3 regions of the Roseburia intestinalis L1-82 genome follow, and region 3 is predicted to be linked to each of the others. Evidence: predicted binding sites of a transcription regulator. Region 3 holds the regulator's gene; each other region holds the start of a gene.
What was found. The regulator HrcA, encoded in region 3, represses chaperone genes, less so after heat shock. The targets are predictions, from matches to a motif close to TGTTAGCACTCNNNNNNNNNGAGTGCTAACA.
Positions count from the first base shown of each region.

Region 1 (6,924 bases), 1.9 Mb from region 3:
CAACGGAAACAGTTGTCTTTTTACCGGTTTTTGTTAAAATATTAGTAGAGTTACCTGGGATAAAGCAATAGCACCTGTGTTATTGATGTACACATGAGGAAAAGGTTATGAAAAATAATAAATGGTATGTGATCAGCACGTTTGTACTTGGATGTATAGTGATAAATTTTGCCGGCAGGATTTTGTCTGACAGGCTGCAGCTGCCGTTGTGGCTTGATTCTTTTGGAACAGTAACGGCGGCGTATGTGCTGGGACCTTTCTGTGGAGCTATGGTCGGGATGACGGTAAATCTTACCTATGGGATTTTATATTCCTGGACAAATATGTTTTGTGCATTGGTCAGTGCCATGGTCGGCATAACGACCGGCATATGTGCGAAAAAAGGATTTTTAAAAAATCTTTATGGAGTACTTTCAACAAGTTTTTTAGTAGCGGTTTTATCGGTGACACTTTCTGTCCCGTTTAACTATCTGTATTGTGATGGTTCTACGCAGAATATCTGGGGAGACGGTGTTATTGAGTCTATGGAAAAAGTTGGATTTAACAGCTTTTTCAGTCACTGTATGGGACAGTTTTATCTTGATTTTCTTGATAAGGTTATAACGATCGTCTTAGTATGTTCTCTTATAAAATTGCTTCAGAAAAAAATTGTATCTAACAGACAGCATACTTTGCTCATGATGTTTCTTTGTATATTGACGCTTGGTGTGATCCGGGGAGAGACAGTAACGGCAAAAACAGTTACAGAACAGGAAGATTACAGTAGTTATCTTCAGACTGTTTATGGCAGGGAAAATGGAATACCGGGTGGATGTGCCAATGATATTGTGCAGACGAAGGATGGCGTTTTATGGATCGGAACATATGGCGGGCTGTACCGGTATAATGGCACAAAATTTCAATGGATCAATGAATATGAATCGATAAAAACCGTGAACTGCCTGTATACGGATGAGGAAGGCAGACTGTGGGTTGGAACGAATGACAGCGGACTTTCCATCTTTATCAATGATACGGTTGTAAATGTTATTACTGAAAAACAGGGACTTGCATCGGATTCGGTGCGCTGTATTACACAGTGCGCAGATGGAAATTATTATGTTGGAACAGCCGGGGCACTTTCCATTGTCACATTAGCAGGTGGGTTAAATGTGAAAAAGACAATGGAAGATATTGTGTATGTAAAAAGTATGGATGCAGATGCAAATGGAACAGTTGCAGCGGTAACCGATGATGGAAAACTGTATTTTATCAGGCAGGGAAAGATCACGGATGTTGTGGAGCCATCCGAGGGAGATGATTTTTCCTGCTGTAAGTTTGATGAAAACGGGCTTTTGTATGCCGGAACTTCACAGAATGAGATACTTTGCTATGGCTGTGATACGGGAGAGTGGAAATACAGGGAAACGAAAGGCTGTGAAGAATTATCCAATATAAAGTCACTGTATTTTTTAGATGACGGAGCCATGTTTGTCTGTGCCGATAACGGAGTGGGATATTTTGTAGAACAGACAGATTTTAAAATGATAAATACAGATACATTCAACAGTTCGATTGATCATATGCTGATGGATTATCAGGGAAATCTCTGGTTTACATCGTCAAGGCTTGGCGTTCTTCGTTTATGTAAGTCGGTATTTACATCATTGCAGACAGGAGCTATCCAGGAAAATCAGGTTGTCAATTCAGTTACGAAATGGCAGAACAGGTTTTATATAGGAACGGACAGCGGATTAGAGGTAATGGATGAAGAGACCGGAGAAGAATATACGGATGATGTTACGGAAACCTTAGCTGGCACAAGAATACGATGTATTCGGACAGACAGCTGTGGAAACTTGTGGATCTGCACAACGGGAAAGGGCATTTATGAGATTACAGCAAAAGGAGAGACTTTTGTCTATGATAATGCCAGTGGGGCAAATGGTAATAAATACCGTACCGTCGAAGAACTAAAAAACGGGACGATACTTGCGGCAGGAGATGCGGGACTTACATTTATCCGGGATGGGGAGATTACAAAAGTGACCGGTGAAACAGATGGACTTACGGTACCGAAGATTCTTTGTGTATTAGAACAGGAAGATGGAACCATATTTGCCGGCACGGATGGAAATGGAATCGCGGTGATAAAAAATGGAAAAGTGGAAGATGTTTACAACAAAGAGGATGGATTAAGCTCAGAGGTGATCCTCCGTATGGTGAAAAATGAGGATGGAGGTGTATTTATTGTAACAAGTAATGGAATCTGTTACATGGATACGGAAGGAAAAATCAGGAGTCTTGATAAATTTCCTTATTATAATAATTATGATATTGTGGAGGGAATCGACCATACTTTGTTTATATCAGGGTCAGCGGGGATCTATGTTGTGGATAAAGAGGATCTTTTGTCCGGGAGGAAATTAGAGTATAAACTGTTAAACAGTGATGCCGGGCTTAACCGGGCGCTGACACCAAATGCATGGAATTATGTAGATGAGAATATGAATTTCTATTTTTCCACAGATACGGGCGTGATTTGTATGGATCTTAAAAATTATGAGGTTTCCGTCCGTTCCTACCGTATGCAGATGAAATCCGTAAAAATAGATGATGTATCGCATTTTGTCAGACGTGGAGAGGTGATCTATCTGGAAAGGGGAGCAGAAAAGCTTGAGATATTTCCGGAAATTATCAATTATTCCGTGAATATCCCTTATGTAAGTGTTTACTTAGAGGGGTATGACAGTGAGCCGCAGGTGGTGTCCCAAAGTGAGATGTCCAGTGTGATTTATACAAATCTTCCGGTAGGAACCTATAAGTTTCATATTGCGGTGCTGGATCATAAGGGACAGAATCCGGTAGTGGAAAGTGTGTATACCATTGAAAAAAAGGCAGAGATCTACGATCACTGGTGGTTTGTGGTTTATATAGTGGCAGTGTTTACGTTAGCAGTAGCTTATCTGACCTGGATGATTTTTCATACACAGGTGCAGAGAGTGATCAATCTTCAGAAAAAGGAGATTGAACTGGTAAAAAAGCAGCTGGAAATGGGGAATGAGACGGTACTTACGATTGCTAAGACGGTAGACGCTAAAGATGTAAGGACGAGTCAGCATTCTGAGCGTGTGGCAGAATATTCCGTACTGATCGCAAAAGAACTTGGGTTTGATGAGAAAAGCTGTGAGGATCTGAAAAAGGCAGCACTTTTACATGATATCGGAAAGATCGGTATTCCCGACCGGATTTTAAATAAGCCGGAGAAATTAACAGACGAGGAATATGGAATTATGAAATCGCATGTGACGAAAGGTGCGGAGATCTTAAAAAGTTTCACGATCGTAGACCATGTGGAAGAAGGTGCCTTATATCATCATGAAAGATACGATGGAAAAGGATATGTGCACGGGTTAAAAGGAGAAGAAATCCCGATCAATGCCAGAATTATCGGAATTGCAGATACATTTGATGCAATGACGGCGAATCGCGTTTACCGGAAACAGTTGGATATGGCCTATGTGATACAGGAACTGAAAAATGGAAGGGGAACGCAGTTTGATCCAGGACTTGTCGATGTTATGTTAGGACTGATTGACAATGGAAAGATTGACATATGCAGTCTGTACAAAGAACATGCACATGCAGATCATAGTAGGGAAAAAGAGGAGGAGTAAGGTGAAAAAAGTATATCTTGTGACATTGTGCACCTGTCTGGTTGTGATTGCTCTTGTGTCGGCATCTGTATACTTTCTGAGAGACGAAGAAAAAGAGATCACTGTTGGTTTTGTGTATGTTGGAGATGCGAGTACCGCATATACCAGCAATTTTATTGATGCGCAGGAGGCAATCAAGACAAAATACGGGGATCAGGTAAAAGCCATTGCACTCAATAATGTTGCGGAGGGAACGGAAAGGGAGTACTTACAGCAGCTTGTGGATGCCGGGTGTGACCTGATTTTTACGACCAGTTATAATTATGGAACCGTTACGAAGGAGTTTGCAGAAAAATATCCCGGGATCGAGTTTTGTATGGCAACATGTGCGAATGCAAATGAAGAACCTGTTTTAAAAAATTATCATACATTTATGGGGAAAATTTATCAGGGAAGATATACGGCGGGAGTGGCAGCCGGGATGAAAATGAAAGAACTGATAAAAGAAGGCGTGATCACAGAGCAGCAGGCAAAGATCGGATATGTTGCAGCCTATCCTTATGCGGAGGTGATCTCCGGATATACGGCATTTTTGCTCGGAGTGAGATCAGTCGTACCGGATGCGGTGATGACAGTGCGTTATACCAATAAATGGAATGATTATCGGACGGAAAAAAAGTATGCCAAAGACCTGATCGATGAGGGCTGTGTGATCATATCACAGCATTCGGATACCGCAGGCCCGGCTACCGCGTGTGAGGAAACTGCTGCGGGGACCCCGGTTTATCTGGTAAGTTATAATCAGAGTATGGAAGATGTGGCGCCGACCACTTATCTCACCGGGTGCAAGATCAACTGGGAACCCTATATGATGGGAGCTGTGGATGCAGTTTTAAACGACCGTGTGATTGAGAAAAGTATCAAAGGAACTGTCAATGGAAATGATATTGGTGCCGGTTTTGAAGAAGACTGGGTGCAGATGTTAGAGTTAAATGAAATTACGGCTGCGGATGGCACAGTGGAAAAAATGCAGAAAGTGATCCGGCAGTTTGAGCAGGGGAAACTGGATGTGTTCCGGGGAGATTATGTCGGGGCAGATCCGGATGACCCGGACGATACTTATGATCTGAATCAGGGATATACGGAGAATGAGTTTGCGTCTGCACCTTCGTTTCATTATGTGCTGAAAGATGTGATCCGGATAGAAGAATAGGGGATTGTGAGGGAAAAAGTCCTGCGGATGCAGAGCATATCGTATTCGCAGGACAGTTTATATTTTTTTTATAAAATAATTAGCACTCACCTCTTGACAGTGCTAACAAACGGGTGTATAACACAAATTGTAAACGGAAAAAGATATAAATAAGAGGGAAAACTCATGATGGTCCGCCATCATTTGATATAGATGTCCAGTTTGGACCACAATTGAATAAGAGGGAGGAAGAATATATGAACATTCAGAAATTTACACAGAAGTCCGTAGAAGCGATCAATGATTGTGAAAAACTTGCATATGAATATGGCAATCAGGAAATCGAGCAGGAACATCTGCTTGTTGCATTGCTGCAGCAGGAAGACGGACTGATTTTAAAACTGATAGAAAAAATGGAAATCCAGAAAGAGCATTTTCTGGATAACGCAAAGAAACATCTCGCAGCAAGGGTAAAGGTATCCGGCGGTCAGGTCTATGTCGGACAGGACTTAAATAAAGTGCTGATCCATGCAGAGGACGAGGCAAAGCAGATGGGAGACGAATATGTTTCCGTGGAGCATCTTTTTCTTGCATTGTTAAAATACCCGAACAAGGCGATGAAGGAGATCTTTAAAGAGTATGGGATCACGAGAGACCGGTTTTTACAGGCACTCTCAACCGTGCGCGGCAACCAGCGTGTTGTTTCGGACAATCCGGAAGCTACTTATGATACTCTTGAAAAATACGGTTACGATATGGTAGCGCGTGCAAAAGAGCAGAAACTTGATCCGGTCATCGGGCGTGATGATGAGATCCGTAACGTGGTTCGCATCCTTTCCCGTAAGACGAAAAATAACCCGGTACTGATCGGTGAGCCTGGTGTAGGTAAGACCGCAGTCGTAGAGGGGCTTGCACAGCGTATCGTAAAAGGGGATGTGCCGGAAGGCTTAAAAGACAAAAAGTTATTTGCACTGGATATGGGTGCCCTGGTAGCAGGTGCGAAGTATCGTGGTGAATTTGAGGAGCGTTTGAAAGCGGTTCTTGATGATATCAAAAATTCTGACGGACAGATCATCCTGTTTATCGATGAGCTGCACACGATCGTCGGAGCCGGAAAAACGGACGGCGCAATGGATGCCGGACAGCTGTTAAAACCTATGCTTGCGCGTGGTGAACTGCATTGTATCGGTGCAACGACACTCGATGAGTACCGTGAATATATTGAAAAAGATGCAGCGTTAGAGCGAAGATTCCAGCCGGTTATGGTGGATGAGCCGACGGTTGAGGATACGATCTCCATTCTGCGTGGTTTAAAGGAGCGCTACGAAGTGTTCCACGGTGTAAAGATCACAGACTCTGCGTTAGTATCGGCAGCAGTGCTCTCAAACCGTTATATTTCCGACCGTTTCCTGCCGGATAAAGCGATCGACCTTGTGGATGAGGCATGTGCCCTGATCAAGACAGAACTTGATTCCATGCCGACAGAACTCGATGAATTAAACCGTCGTGTCATGCAGCTTGAGATTGAGGAAACCGCATTAAAGAAAGAAACAGACAGGTTAAGCCAGGAGCGTCTCGCTGACCTGCAGAAAGAATTGGCAGAACTGCGCGATACGTTTAATACGAAAAAAGCGCAGTGGGAAAATGAAAAGAAATCGGTAGAAAAAGTCCAGAAACTGCGTGAGGAGATCGAGACAGTCAAAAATGAGATCAAGACCGCACAGCAGAATTATGATCTGGAAAAAGCAGCAGAATTGCAGTATGGCAAATTGCCGCAGTTAGAAAAACAGTTGGAAGCCGAAGAAGAGGAAGTAAAGAACCGTGATCTTTCCCTGGTACATGAAAATGTCAGCGAGGAGGAGATTGCACGTATTATTTCCCGCTGGACCGGTATCCCGGTTGCAAAACTGACGGAGAGTGAGAGAAACAAGACACTTCATCTCGATGAGGAACTACACAAACGTGTCATCGGACAGGACGAGGGTGTCACAAAGGTTACAGAAGCGATCATCCGTTCCAAAGCAGGTATCAAAGATCCGACAAAGCCGATCGGTTCGTTCCTGTTCTTAGGACCTACCGGTGTTGGTAAGACGGAGC
Region 1 is NZ_LR027880.1:1,185,064-1,191,987, forward strand. Features, by position in the region: gene RIL182_RS05610 (HD domain-containing phosphohydrolase) at 108-3,656, shown strand; gene RIL182_RS05615 (BMP family ABC transporter substrate-binding protein) at 3,658-4,848, shown strand; gene clpB (ATP-dependent chaperone ClpB) at 5,085-6,924, shown strand, end outside.
Region 1: the regulator HrcA is predicted to act here: its motif matches at 4,926-4,956, upstream of clpB (ATP-dependent chaperone ClpB).

Region 2 (6,924 bases), 2.2 Mb from region 3:
TGACATCCATGGTCACGGCTTCCTCTGCTAATGCCGTTCCGATCTCCTCACCTAATGTTTCATCCCAGCTGTTTGCAACCGAGGCTGCGGTCGGAAAACAGGTCGCAGGGAGACTTGCATTTAATCCCAAGTGGTCTCCGGCTCCCGCCTGTCTTCTCAATCCGTGCGGTCCGTCAGACATCGCCATGGACGGGATTCCGTATTTTTCAAAATCCACTGTCTCCCAGGTGTTTTTGCCGGACATCATCAGGGCTTTTTCTTCGAGTGACATCTGTTTTATGATAGATTCGTATTTTAAACTCATGATTGATCCTCTCTTGATTTGTGATCTGCACATCTTTCACTTTCGTAATTTCAGCATAGCACAAACAAAAGATGACGAGGGAGTATTTCACAAATGGGGGCATTTTTTGCATAAACTGTCAAAAATGCCCCCGAAGAGTTTTCGCTCTCAATCATGCTCAATCATAGTCATCATAATAGTCATCATCGTAGTCATCATCATCGTAGTCATCATCATCCGCAATAACATTCACGGTATATACTACTTTTTTACCCTTTGCCTTACCACTTGTACATGTACAGGTTACCCGTACTGTTCCTGTCTTTTCCGCATAAAACTCAACGTCCGTTCCGGTTGTTTTTCTTTCTGCAAACGAGACAATACTTGTATCACTGATCTCCCATTTTAACTGACTGTTCTTTATTGAGGATCCTTTTTTGACCTCTAAATCAAAATCATCCCATGCTTCTACATATTTGACCGATTCTCCAACCTTTGCCAATGAATAATCACTCTTTTTCTTCGTCACAGTTACAGTTATCGTATCACCATATTTCTTCTTACTCTTTCCCTGTACATAACACCTGATTTTTGCTTTTCCTGGTTTTACTGCAATGAAATCCATTTCATCGCCTGTGCGGTCACGATCCTCAAATTTTACATATTTTTTTCCTGAAATAATTTCCCAGCGGATATAATCGTCCTCAGCATCTATTGGAGTTACTTTCGCTCTGATTTCAAACTCCTTTCCCTGAGAAACCTTTTTTGCCGACTGCGCTATGGAAACCTTCTTCGGTTTCCAGTTATAATCTGCCTGTGCTGAAATGTTTCCCGTACCAATTACCGCCATCACAACCAAAAGTACAATTAAAACCTGTTTTGCTGCTCTCTTCATAAACAAATCCTCCTTTTTTCATGAGAGTTTCTCATTTCTAATTGTTTTGCTTTGTACTTTGATTATATCATGCATTTATTAGAACATTATTAATACGACAAATTTTTTATAATCATTATTGATTTCCATATGTCTGCTTTTATCAAAGCGGCAGTTTTACCTGAAAAACACTCCCACTGCCTGCCTCACTTTTCACTTGGATTTTTCCTCTGTAAAACTTCACAATTTCATAAACCATGGCAAGCCCAAGTCCACTTCCCTCGCCTCCTCGCGATACATCAGTCTGATAAAACCGCCGGAAGATCTTTTCCTGCTCTTCTTCTGCAATTCCTATCCCATCATCCGTTACAGACAAAACAAGTTCCGTTTCTTCTTTCTTTAATTTCACAAAGATATGCCCATTCTCTTTCCCATAACGATAGGCATTGCTGACAAGATTAACGAGAATTCTTGATAAAAGTTCACGATTTCCATAAAACACTGCCTGCTCCGTCTCATAATCAAGCATAATTTCCTTTTCTCTTATCAGCTTCATATCAGAGCAAATAGATGCCACCAGTTCTTCCATATCAACAGTTTCCTCTGCATATTTTCCTGATTTCATTTCCAGTCTGGCAAAGTCCAGCATATGATCAATAAGTTTTGTCATTTTCCGCGCCTGACGCCTGATTACCCGCAAGGCATCTTCATATTCCCCTACGCTTCTTTCTTTTTCAAGTGTATACTCACACTGTGCTGAAATGACAGCCATCGGTGTTCTTAGTTCATGTGAAACGTCAGATGTAAATTGTTGTTCCTTTTCAAATGTACTTTCCAGTCGTTCAAACATCTCATTAAATATATCCGCAAGCTGGTGCAGTTCATCATTCCCTTTTCCAAGATTGATCCTGCATTTCAAATCATTTTCTTCTCCAATCTTTCTTGCAGTCCCAGCTATTTTCTGAATTGGATTTAATGTACGTCCAGCAATAAAATATCCTCCCGCAGATGCTATTACGACCAGAACCGGCAGAAGAACCAGTGCAATCCGCATAATCCCAAAGCTCTGACGCTCTCCCTGTTCCTCTGATACCACTCCACGAAGCCATAATCCGTTAAGTCCTTCTGCTGTGAGTTTCCGGTCAAAAATATAATACCCCGTTCCATCCTTCATTACTTTTTGAATCTCGGAATCCACAAATTCCAGATCTGCCACTTTTGCAGCTATTGGATTTTCTCCATAAATAAGCCTTGACTTTTCATCATACAATCCTGTATAGACTTCATTTACCTTGCTCAGAAAATCGTCGTCAATTTCCAGATACCCTTTCCGGTAATCAATCAAATAATCAATATCCGCATCTGTACGGATTTCATCCATCCCAGAAAAATATTCAATCTCATCCACATTATTTTCCACTGTCTCCACCAGACTATCCTGTATTGTTTTTATCAAAATCTGACGGCTGACGACAAAAATCATCAGATATGCAAATAGTACTATTACCACCAATGCTGCAGTAAACCAGATTGTTATTTTCAGACGGATTGAGAATCTCCCCATATCTTAAATTTCCTCTCTCATTATAAATCCTCTTCCACGGACTGTATGAATCAACTTTTTGTCATATCCACCATCAATTTTTTTTCGAAGATAGCTGATATAAACATCCACTACATTCGTGCCCCCTTCGTAATCAAAATTCCAGACATGATCCTCTATCATCTCACGAGACAGCACACGCCCCTGATTGTACATGAAATATTCCAGCATGGCATACTCTTTAGCCGATAATGTGATCTCTTTTCCCCCCCGCATTACCCTGTGGGAAGTGCAATCCAAAGAAAGATCCGCAATATGCAAAACATTGTCAGTAACTCCGAAAGATCCCCTCATCATTGCGCGCAGACGTGCTGACAACTCTTCAAACGAAAATGGCTTCACAAGATAATCATTTGCCCCACTGTCTAATCCCTTTACTCTGTCCGAAACAGCATCCTTTGCTGTCAGAAATAGCACCGGTGTTGTCTTTCCCATTCCCCTCAGCGCACGCAGCACTGTAAATCCATCTGCTTTTGGCATCATAATATCAAGAATCACTGCATCATACTCCGTACAGGAAAGGATATCTATTGCTGTCCTGCCATCAAAACAATGATCCACACTGTAACCATCCTCAGTCAGTTTTTGAACAATAATGGCATTTAAATCCTGTTCATCTTCCGCCAAAAAAATTCTCATGTTTATTTCCTTCTCCTTTGTTTTTTACCGCGTCATTATAATCCCCTTTAAATCCAATTGTTATATAATGAAAGTAACGAAACCAACATTTATAACATTCACGAAAGAAGATATTTCTTGCAGATACTATACAACATTCATTTCTCATATACAACCTGTAAAAATCTTCTTACGCACAAAAATGCCCCCGAAGAGCTTTCGCTCTCCGGGGGCATCCTCTCATCTGTTATCCCTCAATGGATATGTATCGTTTTTCCGGAACTTTCTTTGCTTCTTCCTTCGGGACATCCAGTGTTAAAATACCATTTTCGTATTTTGCGTGGATATCGTTTTCGGTAACACTCTCGCCTACATAGAAGGTACGGCTCATACTTCCGGCGTAACGTTCACGTCTGATGTATTTGTCTTTCTTATCCTTCTCTTCCTTGTCGAGACCCTTCTCAGCGCTGATGGTAAGGTAACCATCGTTTAACTCAAGCTGGATCTCGTCTTTCTTAAATCCTGGAAGATCAACGGCTACTTCGTAACCTTTCTCGGTCTCCTTTACATCTGTCTTCATCATGTTCTTTGCATGTTTACCATACAATGTTTTATCAACATCCGGAATCTCTGGGAATGAGAAATCCATCCAGTCATCAAATAAGTTTTCTCCAAAAATGCTAGGCAGTAACATAAGTCATCTCTCCTTTTTCTACCGGTCCACTTTCTGTGGAACCTCCCATGTTTTTTACCTTTGTTTTGGAACCTCAGACGAAGGAACTCTGGGGAATCATCTTCTCTTTTTGTTCCCTCTTCCTTTGTTCTGACTATGTTATACCACCACTTATTAGCGCTGTCAAGAGGTGAGTGCTAATTTTCTGTGAACTTTTTGTGAAATCATATTTTAGCTGATATTTTTATCAAAAAAGTCCATTATATCTCGCTTTTCAAACGTTATTCCGTTGTTTCCGAATCCCCAAAATCCAGTATCTAAGCACCGGGATCCGACGTATCACTTCATATAATAAGATTGAAACCACAAATCCACCCACCAATTCAATACCATAGACTACAGTCAATGGCAGCTCCTTTCCAGCCAGAAGATAATTGATCACTAAAAGTACCGGGATATGTAATACATAGATACCGAAACAGCATTTTCCCATATAATTCGTAAAATTATTGGAAAAATCAAGCCATTTTGGACCTGCACCAAGCACGAGCAAAACCATAAAAAATGCATACAGGTTTAAATCCCATCTTGACAGTACATCTTTGTCCGTATATGCCATTCCATAACATCTTACGATATAAAATATGCCGCTTACAGCTGCACAAATGCCCAATAGGAGCACTGCATTTTTTATTTTTTCCATGACACTTTCATTCGAAAACAGGTAATATCCGGCTAAAAATGCCGGAATATAAATGCCGTTCCGGTAGGACGTGATAAGCAGCGTTGCATTTTCCTGCAATTTTCCGGATCAGAAGCAGAAATAGTGCTGCCACAAACAATACATGGCAAAACCACAGTGCCCCGATACCACAGCATAAGATGATAATGACTCTCACAAAAGCCGGTACACTCTCCGGCATATTGCCACGCGCAGTGTGAAGATAGATCACATATCCACCGAGCCAGCCAAATGCCAGAACACCAAGTGTCGACGGCGCCAGAATCTTATCCACCCTCTCTTTCAAAAACTGTCTTTCTGTCCTCTTTTCCAGTGCATATCTTGCACTGATTCCGGCGACTACAAACAGCAGTAACATAAACCACGGGTATACAAAATACTGGTAAATCCCCGCAAATGTAACTGCTCCTTCATACGGTTTTAAACCGGCAAACATCGCCTCGGTTCCAATATTATTGTAATAAAAATAAACATGAAAGATCACAACAAAAAAATCGTCAGAAACCGGATATTATCCAGATAATGTTTTCTCATAAAAATCTCCATTTCCTCCTGCAGTGTTTTCCTCACTTTTTTGTGTCTTAGTTCTTATCCTTTTGATTTGCCATTTTTAATGCCTGCTGCACGAAATCTATCATATCATCTGCTTTGACCAGGGCAATCCCCTGTGCTTCATCACCTAACACCATGATCGTATCTCCCGCTTTGATCTGAAAAACTTCTCTCGCCTTCTTTGGCAGAACGATCTGTCCTCTCGCTCCGACTGTAACCGTTCCAAACATATGCTTCCCTTTTGGCGGAAGTGGAAGACTTTTATTTTTTTCCTCATAATGCAGCATATCCTCCAACGCCACACCAAATGCTTCTGCCATCCTGTCACAGGCGATCACATCCGGAATACTCTCCCCAGATTCCCATTTTGAGACCGTCTGTCTGCTCGTTTCCGTCAGTTCCGCTAACTGCTCCTGTGACATTCCTGCCCGTTTTCTAAGTAACTGTATATTATCTGAAAGCATGTTTTTCCTCCCATCTCCTCTCGTGTTCTCATACATTTCATACTTTTCATACTTTATTGTAAACATACGAAACATCATTTTCCAGCAAAAGATATAACAAAAAGAGACCACATATGTTATTTTTTTTAACATGGGTGATCTCCTGAAACATGTTTTGTTTTTCCTCTGCTTCACTATACAATACCGTTGTAAAAACCAATGTCCAAAGTAGGAAAAATTTGAGTAAATTCCGACACTTATTTTATGCAGTTCTATCTTTATGAGATTTCATCAACATCATAATACTTAAAATCCCGGAAGCAGGCACTTCCTCCTGTTTCCTCTGCCGCATAGCAGAACAGACCAAACCGGCAACCAGTAAAATGATCCAGTTTGAAGTACAGCTTATGCACGTTTCCGATGGGTAGCCAGTCTCCCTTATTTACCCGGTAATAGCAGCGTGCTTCATCCTTCATGTTACAGAAATCTGCTTCAAGACGAAAATCCATCTGATGTGATTCAACAACAGTTCCTTCCGTCATATCCAATATACCATCTTCTTTTTTATCCAGCATAAGGACTTCATATTTTCCATGATGTTTTGTAATGCCAACTGCAGCATAACAGCTCTGCAACGCACACAAACCTGCGACATCGCCCTCTTTCAATGCAGAAGCATCAACAGTAACCTCAGCTGCGCAGGACGGATAACTCATCCTTTGCGTAAGCGTATTTACTGCCTGTGTAAGCTCTGTACAAACTTCCCGTGTTGTAATTGTATAGGTTCCCTGCAATGCATCCAGATGATAGTACCGTGGATCTGGATCATGATTAAACTGCCAGCGCGGAAGCAGCCCATTACAGAAATCATCACTTCCCACTAATGGCTGATAAATATATCCTGGTCTGGTACTGTGAACCTCTATTTCTTCCGGCACATGTCCGTTCTGTCCAAAAAACGGAAAATGATCCTTCCAGGTAACCGGAAGCAGAATAGGAATCCGTCCAACTGCTCCGGAATCCTGAAACAGCATTGCATACCACTTTCCATCCGGCGTATCCACTATTCCTCCCTGTGCCACGCCCTGCCCACAATATCCACGATCATCACAAAGTACATCTCCACCCGTGAATTC
Region 2 is NZ_LR027880.1:921,318-928,241, reverse strand. Features, by position in the region: gene RIL182_RS04430 (glycoside hydrolase family 3 C-terminal domain-containing protein) at 1-304, opposite strand, end outside; gene RIL182_RS04425 (hypothetical protein) at 462-1,178, opposite strand; gene RIL182_RS04420 (sensor histidine kinase) at 1,321-2,721, opposite strand; gene RIL182_RS04415 (response regulator transcription factor) at 2,725-3,399, opposite strand; gene RIL182_RS04410 (Hsp20/alpha crystallin family protein) at 3,626-4,072, opposite strand; gene RIL182_RS21930 (acyltransferase family protein) at 4,326-4,853, opposite strand; gene RIL182_RS21925 (acyltransferase family protein) at 4,762-5,277, opposite strand; gene RIL182_RS04395 (helix-turn-helix domain-containing protein) at 5,375-5,809, opposite strand; gene RIL182_RS04390 (glycoside hydrolase family 43 protein) at 6,067-6,924, opposite strand, start outside.
Region 2: the regulator HrcA is predicted to act here: its motif matches at 4,224-4,254, upstream of RIL182_RS04410 (Hsp20/alpha crystallin family protein).

Region 3 (6,924 bases):
GATTTGATGCGCGCACGATGTTAGAGGTGCTTTCCGGCGTGCGTTATTATGTGGTGCCGTCCGGGAACAGCGGACTGCGCCCATATGGTTATAATGTCTGCTTCAATCGCGGAACGCTTGGCGCCGGGGGACAGTATGAGGTAAAATGCGATGCCTATGAAAATGATTCGGTACTGCCGCTTGGCTTTGCAAGTGATGCGGTAATTCCACGGAGCACATATGAAGCGCTGGAGGTAACGGAAAAACAGCAGGCACTTTTACAGGGCATTGTCGTGGAAGATGATAAGATTCCATCTGCGTTAGCTGATACAAAGACGGAAACGGAATTTACGGATGAAGATATTTCTTATATGATCACAGATATGCACAATGTGGAACTGACCGACCAGGGATTTACTGCGACGGAAAAGAAAGCGTCAGTAACACTTTCCTTTGAGGGGATACCGGAGAGTGAAACTTACTTCATATTAAAAGGGCTTCAGTTTTCGGAGGAGGGAAAGACGTTAACACAGTCGAAGAGCCGTCTGCACATTGATGTGACCTGTGGAAAAATCACCAAAATGATCACATTCCTGACCAGAAAAAACAACTTTTACAGTGGTGTGGATGACTATCTGATCAATGCCGGATATCGTGATGAAAAAGCAGATGAGATCACACTGACCTTTCATGAAAAGGGAACTTACCGGTTTGATGAGATGCAGATTGTCTGCCAGCCGGTAAAACAGATTGCCGGTTGGACGAAAAGTCTGAAACAGGATATTTTAAAAGATGTTGTCATGGATACAAATCACATATCCGGTACCCTTACGGCAGATCAGGAAAAACTGCTCTGTATGACAATTCCGTACAGTAGCGGCTGGCGGGCGTATATAGATGGTGTGGAAACAGAGATTTTAAAGGCGGATACGATGTATATGGCAGTTGATGTGCCGGAGGGAACACATCAGATCGAATTTTATTACTGTACGCCGTATTTAAAAACAGGTGCTGGTTTGAGCGGACTTGGAATCCTGTCGGTGATCGGGATCGTTATTTTCAGGTATCGGAACGGAAGGAAAAAACAAAAAGAAATGGAATAGAGCAGAATAAGGAAAGGATCTGGGATGTCTACGATATATCTATCGGAAAAAAAGGAATACAGAGCACTTGATTTCTCAAAATTTGTGGCAGCATTTTTGGTTGCTGCCATTCATATTCCTCCGTTTGAGGAAATCGCACCGGTATTTTCACACGAATTTCAGCAGGTGATCTGCCGTATGGCAGTTCCGTTCTTTTTTGTGTGCACCGGCTATTTTATCGGAGAAAAAATAACAGACAAAGACAGGGTAAAAAAATATCTTTTCCATATTATAAAGATGTATGTATGGTGGAGTCTGTTATATCTGATACCGATCATTGACCGCTTCTGGGAGAAAAAAAGAAGTGCTGCCGGAAACATATTAGAACTTGCAAGAAGATTTTTTCTGATAGGATCTTACATACAGCTCTGGTATCTGCTTGCGACTGTTGCAGCGGTGCTGTTTTTGTATCTGTTGGTAACACGTTTTCGGTGGAATGTGAAAGGAATCGTGGCAGCGGCTGTGCTGTTGTATCTGACTGGAGTTTTCCACAATACTTACCGTCATGTATTCGATACCGTTTTACCGGCTGCGAATGAGATCCAATGGTATCTTTCTGTATTTGCTACGGCAAGAAACGGATTCTTTTTCGGATTCCCGTTTGTGACCATGGGCTATCTCTTTCGTGTGAAGGCAGACCGGATCCGAAAAAGTGCGTATGGATGGTACACGGTATTTTTCCTCGTGCTGATGATGCTGGAGGAATGGATCATCACGCAGAAGATCGGCGAGTCGTCGCATGATATGTATCTTATGACACCGCTTGTCACTGCAAATCTTTTCCTGGCTGCAGCCTTTGTCCCAGTGGGGGAGAGAATGGGAGCGGCTGCGAAAACAATGCGTGAACTCTCAACGGAAATTTTCCTTTTGCACATGCTGGTATATTTCTGGTACAAAAAGATCATGGAATGCATGGGACTGGATGCAGGGAACCATCTGGTACGTTATATGGTGGTTGTTACAGTTAGTGTTCTGATTGGTCTGATCCTCATATATATAAGAAGAAAAAGGTCTAAACAGGAAAATTATAAAAAAAATATAAAACAACAGAAATTATAAAAATTAGTGTTGACAAAAGAATATGATGGTGCTATTTTAAGTACATAGATGTTAGCACTCCACAATAATGAGTGCTAACAGATAAAAAGGTAACTGAGATCAGAGGCAGATGCCGGATTCTTACAGAAAGTTACAGAGTATGGAGATGGAGAAGAGAATGGACGAGGAATTCGAATTAGACGAACGAAAAACGAAAATTCTTGATGCAATCATCCGCAACTATTTAGAGACAGGCGAACCGGTTGGATCACGAACAATATCCAAGTATACCGATTTGAATCTGAGCTCTGCGACGATCCGTAATGAGATGGCAGATCTGGAAGAACTTGGATACATTTTACAGCCGCATACTTCAGCCGGCAGGATCCCTTCCGACAAAGGATACCGCTTTTATGTGGATCATCTGATGGAAGAGAAAGACCGTGAAGTGAATGAGATGAAGAGTTTCGTCATCGAACACACGGAGAAGATGGAACAGGTGCTGCAGCAGGTGGCAAAGATACTGGCGAACAATACCAATTATGCGACGATGGTTACAGCACCGACGTTTCATAAGAATAAAGTAAAGTTCATCCAGTTATCGAATATGAATGAAGAACAGATTTTAGCAACGATTGTTACCGAAGGCAATCTGGTCAAGAATAAAATTATTCCGGTCAGTGAACCGATCGACAATGAGACAATGTTAAAACTGAATTTCCTGTTAAATGCCAACTTAAACGGTCTTGCATTACAGGAGATCAACCTTGGAACCATCGCAAAGTTAAAAGAGCAGGCGGGCATCCACAGTGATATCATCAGTGATGTGCTTGACACCGTGGCAGAGACGATGGGACAGGATGAAGATATCCGCATTTATACAAGTGGAGCAACCAATTTCTTTAAATATCCGGAGTTAAGTGACTCGGAGAAAGCAAGTGAGCTGATCTCCACATTTGAGGAGAAACAGCAGTTAGCAAGCCTTGTAACTGAAAACCTGTTAGATGATGATAATACAGGAATTCAGGTTTATATAGGAAATGAAAGCCCGATACAGACCATGAAGGACTGCAGTGTTGTGACAGCAACATACGAATTGGGCGAAGGTGTTCGGGGAACGATAGGAATTGTCGGACCGAAACGAATGGATTATGAGAAAGTAATGGATAACCTGAAAACCTTGAAGAATTCTTTAGACGGAATTTTAAACAAGGATAAGGAACAGACATAGAAAGGTGGTTCATAGATGTCAGAGATGGATGAAAAGGTATTAGATGAAGCAATGGAATCTTCCACAGAGGAAAATGCTTCCGAGACCAAAGAGGATGAAAACGTGACATCCACGGAAGAAACAGCCGAAACAGCAGAGAACGCTGATGCAGAAGCTTCCGAAGCGGATTCCGAAGATCCTGATAAAAAGAAATCTTTTTTCAAAAAGAAGAAAGACAAAAAGGATGAGCAGATCGAGGAGCTTACCGATAAGGTAAAAAGACAGATGGCAGAGTTTGATAACTTCCGTAAGCGTACAGAGAAAGAAAAATCACAGATGTACGATATGGGAGCAAAAACAATCGTAGAAAAGATCCTGCCGGTCATTGATAACTTTGAGCGTGGTCTTGCAGCAGTTCCGGAAGATAACAAAGAAGATGCTTTTGTTGTCGGAATGGATAAGATCTACCGCCAGATGCTTACCGTATTAGAGGAAGCAGGCGTAAAACCGATCGAGGCGGTCGGTGCTGAATTTGATCCGAATTTCCACAATGCAGTCATGCATGTGGAGGATGAAACCTTAGGAGAGAATGTAGTAGCAGAAGAACTCCAGAAGGGATATATGTACAGAGATACTGTGGTAAGACACAGTATGGTAAAAGTAGCAAACTAATTATTCCATAGATATTAGATGAGGAGGAAATCATTATGAGTAAAATCATTGGTATTGACTTAGGTACGACAAACAGCTGTGTAGCTGTTATGGAAGGTGGAAAACCTACCGTTATCGCAAATCAGGAAGGTGCAAGAACAACACCATCTATCGTTGCATTTACAAAAACAGGTGAGAGATTAGTTGGTGAGCCTGCAAAACGTCAGGCTGTTACAAACGCAGAAAAAACCATATCTTCTATCAAGAGACATATGGGTACTGATTATAAAGTAGCAATCGATGACAAACAGTATTCTCCACAGCAGATTTCTGCAATGATCTTACAGAAGTTAAAAGCAGATGCAGAAGGATACTTAGGAGAGAAAGTAACAGAGGCTGTTATTACAGTTCCGGCTTACTTCAACGATGCACAGCGTCAGGCAACCAAAGATGCAGGTAAAATCGCAGGCCTTGATGTAAAACGTATCATCAACGAGCCGACAGCAGCAGCTTTAGCTTATGGTCTTGACAACGAGAAAGAGCAGAAGATCATGGTATATGACCTTGGTGGTGGTACATTTGATGTTTCCATCATTGAGATCGGTGACGGTGTCATCGAGGTATTATCTACAAATGGTGATACACATCTTGGTGGTGATGATTTCGATAACAGAATTACACAGTGGATGATCGATGAGTTCAAGAAAGCAGAAGGTGTAGATCTTTCTACTGATAAGATGGCTCTTCAGAGATTAAAAGAAGCAGCTGAGAAAGCAAAGAAAGAACTTTCTTCCGCAACAACCACAAATATCAACCTTCCGTTCATCACAGCAACTGCTGAGGGACCGAAACACTTTGATATGAACTTAACCAGAGCAAAATTCGACGAACTGACACATGATCTCGTTGAAAAAACAGCTATTCCGGTTCAGAACGCCATGAGAGATGCAGGACTTACCAATGCTGATCTTGGTCAGGTATTATTAGTTGGTGGTTCTACACGTATCCCGGCTGTTCAGGATAAAGTAAAACAGTTGACAGGCAAAGAGCCAAGTAAGACATTGAACCCGGATGAGTGTGTTGCCATCGGTGCATCTATCCAGGGTGGTAAACTTGCAGGAGATGCAGGTGCAGGTGAGATCTTACTTCTGGATGTAACACCACTTTCACTTTCCATCGAGACAATGGGTGGTATCGCAACAAGACTGATCGAGAGAAATACAACGATTCCTACCAAGAAGAGCCAGATCTTCTCAACGGCAGCAGATAACCAGACAGCAGTAGATATCAACGTTGTACAGGGTGAGAGACAGTTTGCAAGAGATAACAAATCCCTTGGACAGTTCCGTCTCGATGGTATCCCGCCAGCACGTCGTGGTGTTCCGCAGATCGAAGTTACATTTGATATCGATGCAAACGGTATCGTAAATGTATCTGCAAAAGATTTAGGAACTGGAAAAGAACAGCACATCACAATCACAGCAGGTTCTAATATGTCTGATGATGAGATCGATAAGGCTGTCAAAGAAGCTGCTGAGTTCGAAGCACAGGATAAGAAGAGAAAAGAGGCAATCGATGCAAGAAATGATGCTGATTCCTTCGTATTCCAGACACAGCAGGCATTAGATCAGGTTGGAGCAAACCTTGATCCGGCTGATAAATCAGCAGTAGAGACTGATATGAACGCAGTAAAAGCATTCTTAGACGCACACCAGAATGCAGAAGAGATGACAGACGCTGATGTAACAGAACTGAAATCCCTGCAGGAAAAACTGACAGAGAGTGCGCAGAAGGTATTTGCAAAGATGTATGAGCAGACTCAGGCAGCGCAGGGAGCAGCTGGTGCAGGTCCTGATATGAGCGGTATGGGCGGCAACGCACAGGCAGGTGCATCTTCCGCAGATGATGATGTCGTAGACGCAGACTTCAAGGAAGTTTAATCATCGCAAAATAGTAAAAATACAACGGGGTTTCCGGGGGTTTTCCCGGAAACCCTGTATGCAGTTTGAGAGAGGAAAACGTTATGGCAGATAAGAGAGATTATTATGAAGTCTTAGGCGTGAGTAAAACGGCAACAGATGCTGAGATCAAAAAAGCGTTCCGTGTGCTTGCCAAAAAGTATCACCCGGATATGAACCCTGGAGATAAGGAAGCGGAGGCAAAGTTCAAGGAAGCACAGGAAGCATATGCTGTGCTCAGTGATGCAGAAAAGAGAAAACAGTACGATCAGTTTGGTCATGCAGCATTTGATGGTGGTGCCGGCGGAGCAGGCGGATTTGATTTCTCCGGTATGGATATGGGAGATATCTTTGGAGATATTTTTGGAGATTTCTTTGGCGGCGGATCCAGAAGACGTGGCAACGATGGTCCGATGAAAGGACAGAATCTGCGCACCAGTGTCCGTATTACATTTGAGGAAGCTGTATTTGGCTGTGAGAAAGAGATCGAGATGGTCTTAAAGGATGAGTGCCAGAAGTGTCATGGTACCGGTGCAAAACCGGGAACCACACCAGAGACCTGTCCGAAATGTGGTGGTAAAGGTAAAGTCGTATTTACCCAGCAGTCCTTCTTTGGAACCGTACAGAATGTACAGACCTGTCCGGACTGCGGTGGTTCCGGAAAGATGATCAAGGATAAATGTCCGGATTGCCGTGGAACCGGATATATCTCAAATAAAAAGAAAATCCAGGTATCGATCCCTGCGGGAATTGACAATGGACAGAGTGTAAGGATCCGTGAAAAAGGGGAACCGGGTATCAACGGCGGACCGCGTGGGGATCTGCTAGTAGAGGTAGTTGTATCACGTCATCCGATCTTCCAGCGTCAGGATATGAACATTTATTCTACCGTGCCGATTTCCTTTGCTCAGGCGGCATTAGGCGGTGAGGTGCGTATCAACACCGT
Region 3 is NZ_LR027880.1:3,099,191-3,106,114, reverse strand. Features, by position in the region: gene RIL182_RS14680 (YfhO family protein) at 1-1,082, shown strand, start outside; gene RIL182_RS14675 (acyltransferase) at 1,107-2,180, shown strand; gene hrcA (heat-inducible transcriptional repressor HrcA) at 2,290-3,390, shown strand; gene grpE (nucleotide exchange factor GrpE) at 3,406-4,041, shown strand; gene dnaK (molecular chaperone DnaK) at 4,077-5,960, shown strand; gene dnaJ (molecular chaperone DnaJ) at 6,044-6,924, shown strand, end outside.